2 regions of the Colwellia sp. MB3u-55 genome follow, and region 1 is predicted to be linked to the other one. Evidence: predicted binding sites of a transcription regulator. Region 1 holds the regulator's gene; the other holds the start of a gene.
What was found. The regulator LexA, encoded in region 1, represses DNA repair genes until DNA is damaged. The targets are predictions, from matches to a motif close to TACTGTATNNNNATACAGTA.
Positions count from the first base shown of each region.

Region 1 (3,220 bases):
CCTTAAATGAAACGCTTGCCAGTCTTAAACTGCAAGTGAATATTGAAAAACCAGATGATTCAGCGTTAGCTGAAACGTTGGCGTTATTTAGTGAAAATATGGCGTCTTTTTTAACGCCGCTGGTGAATGCGTTACAAAGTAATAAAAATGTCGATTTGGCGATGATTGATACTTTAAAAACACTGAACCTGACTACTGAAAAATCAGTAAAAAGTTCTGAGACACATATTCAAAAAATTAGTCGAGAACTCGCTTCAGAAAAAAAAAGTAGCGATGAGCTTTTTGCGGACGAGACCTAGCTAACATCGGCTATGCTAAACGAGAAAATAGTTGCCAGTAGTAAAGATAAACTAAGAAGATGCCTTGTTAGCTTTAGACAAACGAAAACATGTTGGTTTGTTAATAACGATGCGTTTTTGGGAGTTATCTCAGTTTGAAGCACTGCGCAGAAATTAATATTTATTGCCAAACCGAGAGCACATAACGTTATACTCCCTATACACGTATGACTGAATGCTAATGGTAGATGTTTAAAGTTATTAGCCCTTTTTAAATGATACTAAAACCGTGCTTTAAAAAATATTATCTCACTTGTTTTCAAAAGTGAATAAAGCGTCAATAATGAACGTTCAACATAAAAATGATGGAGCGCAGCTATGAATGAAAAAATTACAGCACTTAAGTCAGAATTAGCACTCCTTAAGGAACAATTTGCTAGAAAAATTACTGATGCAGAAATTCGTTTAAAAAATATGATTGAACAAGAAAGCCTAGATACTTCGGTTGAACGTGGCTATAAAATTCAAGCTTCTTTTGAAGAGCCCGTAGATTCTTTATCTAATGGTGAATGTGTAATTTTACTGCATGGGCTTGCACGTTCCGCTAACTCGATGAAAGCTATTGAAAAACGATTGTTAGCAGAAGGTTATTTTGTGATAAATATCAACTACCCTTCTAGGGATTATTCGATAGAAGAGTTGGCTGAAAAAGTGATTTCTAAAGCGCTATTAATTTGTGAAAATCGTCAAGTTAACTTTGTTACCCATTCAATGGGCGGTATATTAGTTCGCCAATATTTAAGTATGCACAAAATACCTAATTTACATAAAGTCGTGATGCTGGGCCCACCAAATAATGGCAGTGAAGTCGTTGATAAACTTAAAAATACACCTGGCTTTAGTTTTATAAATGGTGATGCGGGTATGCAATTAGGTACTGGCGAATTCAGTGTCCCTAGTAACCTTGGCAATGCTAATTTTGATTTGGGTGTTATTGCCGGTAATCAAAGTATTAATTGGATATTATCAACACTTATTCCTGATAAAGATGATGGTAAAGTTTCGGTTGCTAGTACCAAACTTGATGGTATGAATGATCACATTGAAATGGAAACGACCCATCCATTTATGATGAAAAACGAAAAAGTTATCGAACAAGTTATCCATTATCTAAAATCAGGGAGTTTTCAAAAATAATTCGGCTAGAAAACTTGCCTTTACTAATGACCTGTATATACTCACAGTAACAACTGTGTAAATTTACAGGCCCCCTATGCTAAATGAAATCAGCGAATTACGCCCTCTAACGAACCGACAACAACAAGTTTTTGATCTGATCAAAGACAAGATAAGCGATACGGGCATGCCACCAACGCGTGCTGAAATAGCCAAGTTTTTTGGCTTTAAATCAGCAAATGCAGCCGAGGAACATTTAAAAGCTTTGGCTAAAAAAGGCTATATAGAAATGTTACCAGGTACTTCTCGCGGCATTCGGTTGACTGAGAAGTTAATGGAAGAAGCCGGTTTACCGTTAATCGGCAGAGTTGCTGCAGGTGAACCTATTTTAGCTGCAGAGCATGTTGAAGATCATTATAAAGTAGACGGTAATTTGTTTCATCCAGCCGCTGATTACTTATTGAGAGTTAATGGCGAAAGCATGAAAAACATTGGCATACTTGATGGTGACTTGTTAGCAGTTCATCAAACGACCGATGTACAAAATGGCCAAGTAATTGTTGCTCGTGTCGAAGAAAATGTTACGGTTAAACGTTATAAAAGAGAAGGTAATATCGTTTACTTACATGCTGAAAATGATGATTTCTCTCCTATAAAAGTTGATTTGTCTGACCAAGAGTTTAATATTGAAGGGTTAGCTGTTGGCGTTATTCGCTCGGCAGACTGGATGTAATTAAGTTAATCTTTTTAATAAACTTAGTGGTAACGAACTAAGTCAATTTATCTAACAAATACGCTATTAAATAAGTCAAACCGATCCGTTAACTTTAGTCTATAACATAGGCTAAAGTTTGCTTTTATACCCTTTCGTATTCTTTTCATGCAAACCTTCCTCTTTCCTAAGAATAATTTTCATTCTAAACCCCATTCAAACAACTTTATCTTTTTCTGATTAAAAAATAACCACTATCAATTTTTGTAATACGCGTAGTTATACTTAGCTGTTTATTTTTAATACTACGGCTACAGCCCTTTGTTATTAGGCATTATTTTATATTAGAGTTGATACTCTATTGTTTTTATTGGTTTTTATTTTAAAATAGCTCGATTTTTAAATTGACCCAGATCAACTTTTAAGTAATTCTAGTTTGGAATGTGTACAAATATAAATATAAGGCGATGTTTTCGACGCTAACTGGTTGATAACAAAATCGCTAAGAAAATAATAAAAATCCGTACTAAAGGATGTGTTTTGTCCTAGGTATCAAGTTTTAAACTTTTATAGGGTGAAGGAGATGTCGTGTGAAAAGACGTAACCTAGGTTGGCTGTTGTTGGGGAGTGTTCTTTCCAGTTCAGCTTGGGCAGATATGCAATTAAATCTGACCAAGGGTGTAACAGAAGTAAGTAGAGATGTTTATGATCTACATATGCTCGCAATGTATATATGTGTAGCAATCGGTGTGGTTGTTTTTGGTGCTATGTTTTGGTCAATGGTTTTCCACCGAAAATCCAAAGGGGCTAAATCAGCAGATTTTCATGAAAGTACAAAAGTAGAGATTCTCTGGACAGCAATTCCCATTGTCATTCTTATCGCTATGGCTGTACCAGCAACGAAAACACTGATCGAAATGGAAAATAACGACGATTCTGACGTTACCATTCAGATCACAGGTTCTCAGTGGAAGTGGCATTATAAATATTTTGATCAAGATATTGAGTTCTACTCCGTTTTATCTACGCCAAGACCACAGTATGAGACACAAGA
Region 1 covers NZ_JACGUS010000116.1:164,019-167,238, forward strand. The annotation lists gene H4J66_RS12710 (DNA repair ATPase) at 1-299, shown strand, start outside; gene H4J66_RS12715 (alpha/beta fold hydrolase) at 657-1,475, shown strand; gene lexA (transcriptional repressor LexA) at 1,552-2,187, shown strand; gene coxB (cytochrome c oxidase subunit II) at 2,757-3,220, shown strand, end outside.

Region 2 (3,220 bases), on a different contig from region 1:
TACTAAAGCCTGCAATATGGGAAAATGTTTGTACAAAAATGATAATTGGCTCACTCATCGTTAACCAGACATAGCTAGTGATAGCCACTAAAGAAATAGCGATTAATCGATAAAGACCATGAATCGAGATAACGCCACGGTCTTTTATCAAAGAAAATAAAAGTAAAACACCACAGCCAAATAACGTTAGCCAATCACCCTGCTGTAGTAACCACGTTGACCAAGGCGGTGAAAAAGTGATACTGGCGTAATATAAAAGCCACAATAATGATAAGTAAGCTAACCGGCTACGATTAAAATAACTGGCAAAGACGATCACAACAGCCAAGAACACCACTAATAATTGTTCGACAATCACTATTTGCTTTAGCCAAAAAGCTTGGTTTTCCATCATCAAAAAATAAACTAAGGTAACCGTGCCTAAACTAATAAATAGTGTTTTTAGTCCTTTAATTCTTTGCAACAAGATTAACTCCTTAGATTAAGTTATCACTAAAGGGTAGAGAAGCAATCAGGTTAAACAACAGGCAGAGCTTGCTCATTATCTATTTTACTGTCTGCACCAGTGGGCTTTTCATCACTATCATTTTTCAACTCAACCTGTTCAATTTTATCAAAGCGTGACGATATTTTATCTGCCGAGGTATGAATTTGTTTTACGTCACTCGCTGCTTGGTCTATGTGCTTTGCTAAATTGGCAAAACGAGATTTAAAACGACTAAAGTCTTGCGATAAGTGTGAGAGATGCGCTTGAATAACATGTATTTGCTTACGAGTAGCTTCATCTTTTAGTACTGAGCGTGACGTTGTTAATATAGCCATTAGCGTGGTAGGCGATGCCAGCCATACTCGCTTTTTATTGGCGTAATCAACTAAATCACCTTGGTGTGCATGAATTTCAGCAAAGATAGCTTCTGCAGGAATAAACATAATAGCCCCGTCGGCGGTTTCTTTTTCAATCAAGTATTTAGAACTAATATCATTAATATGCTTTTTTATGTCGAGTTTAAACTGACGCTCTGCCGATTTTCGGTCATGCTCCCCTAGCTGGTTATCCAGCATTTTCTTATAGTTTTCTAAAGGGAACTTAGAGTCGATAACGACATTACCGGTTGGCTCAGGTAAGAATAAAATACAATCAGCAATTTTTCCATTTGATAAAGTGTGCTGTAAAGAAAAGTTTTGCTCGGGGATGACGTTGCGAATTAAACTGTTAAGCTGAACTTCGCCAAAAGCCCCCCGTGAACGCTTATCACTTAATACTTCTTGTAAGCTGACTACGTTTGAGGAAAGTTCCGTGATCTTCTTTTGCGCGTCATCAATCAAGGCAAGACGTTGCAAAATATCATTAAAGGTTTTTGTTGTTTTCTCAAACCCTTCTGCTAAACGTTTTTCTACTTGCCCGCTGATTTCTTTTAAGCGGTTATCGGTAGAGACAGTTAATCCATCAATACGTTTGGCCATTTGCTCACTCGATGCTTGCAATGACTTAGTTAACTCTTCACGGCTAATGTGCGTCACTCGATTTAAGTGTTCAACAAGTTGATCAACCGATTTTAGCTGATTCTGATTAAAAACGACTTGGTGCTCGTGTAATGCGCGGTGTAACTTTTCACTACTTGCATGTAAACTCGATGATTGCTTCTCACCTTGCTCAGCATGTTGGTACAACAACTTAATTTTAAAATCAGAGATTTGTTGTTCGAAATAAGTCTTTAACTCAACTTGTTGGTTTGCCAATTGTTGATGATTAAAGCTAGTTTGCTGTTGTTGTTGCTGTTGGTATTTATTTGAGACTTCACTATCAACGGTTAATTTTTCAAACAATAGCTGTGACTTTTCATCTTGCAGAAACAACTGTAGTGACATTTTTTTTATTTTAAAAAAAACTATAAAACTTATTAAAAAGCACAATACCAATAAAATAATGTTGAACAGCATAAAAATTTCGGTAGGAATTTTTTCTAAAAAAACAAGGAATTCATCGATAGGCATAAAATCACATCAGCAACACTGTAAATATTATCAGTATTAAACCATAGAAATATACTCAGGTTAAGTTTATTCTAAGCTTGTTCATCAACAAGTCCATATTTAATAATCATTGATAAGATGAATGCGATCGCCAACTTTATTAAGAATGGTTATTTCTCCATCACACACAGCAACAATCGATTTATCTTCTTTAAATTTTTCCGGAATAATGACACGTCCACTGGCATTTTCTGCAAATTGTCCAATAAAGTGCATTAACTCAAGTGAATCCTCATTATAATAAATAATAGTAACAGTGCGAAGGTTAGTGTTAGTCATAGTTAATGTTTTTAATACTTAATTTTAATAATGTTCTATTAGTATAGACGAAAATAATCAACTTACTATCATCAATAAAAAAAGCGCCCTAAGGCGCTTGTTTTAAAATTAGTAGCTTACACAAGCATCAATTAATTTTTTGATTTGGCATCCTGCACTTCAATCTTAGCTTTCCAAATAGCAGGGCCCGTGACGTGAACCGATTCTCCTTGGCTATCAACAGCTACCGTTACCGGCATATCTTCAACTTCGAATTCGTAAATAGCTTCCATCCCCATATCTTCAAAAGCAACAACTCTTGCTTTTTTAATGGCTTTCGATACTAAGTATGCAGCACCACCAACGGCCATTAGATAGACTGATTTATGATTTTTGATGGTTTCAACGGTCTCGGCACCACGTTCAGCTTTGCCGATAGTGCCAAGTAGGCCTGTTTCAGAGAGCATCATTTCTGTAAATTTATCCATGCGTGTTGCTGTCGTTGGGCCAGCTGGACCCACAGCTTCATCGCCAATAGCATCGACAGGACCTACGTAGTAAATAAACTTGTCAGTAAAGTCTACCGGTAACTTTTCACCCTTGGCTAGCATATCTTGAATACGTTTATGAGCAGCATCACGTCCGGTTAAGATAGTCCCGCTCAGTAATACAGTTTCACCGGTTTTCCAGCTACTGATATCGGATTTTTTCAAGGTATCAACATTAACACGACGCACGTTTTCACCGACTTCCCAGGTTATTTCTGGCCAGTCTTCTAATTTTGGTGGTGTTAAGTTAGCTGGACCAGAACCATCTAAGTGAAAATGGACATGACGCGTTGCCGCACAATTGGGTATCATCACCACAGGTTTTGATGCCGCGTGGGTAGGTGCTGACATAATTTTAATGTCTACAACTGTCGTTAAAC
Region 2 covers NZ_JACGUS010000115.1:204,681-207,900, reverse strand. The annotation lists gene H4J66_RS11680 (GGDEF domain-containing protein) at 1-466, opposite strand, end outside; gene H4J66_RS11675 (DNA recombination protein RmuC) at 517-1,869, opposite strand; gene H4J66_RS11670 (TIGR02922 family protein) at 2,095-2,313, opposite strand; gene H4J66_RS11665 (fumarate hydratase) at 2,445-3,220, opposite strand, start outside.
Region 2: a site for LexA is predicted at 2,012-2,031, ahead of H4J66_RS11675 (DNA recombination protein RmuC). Genes of this name have one in related genera too.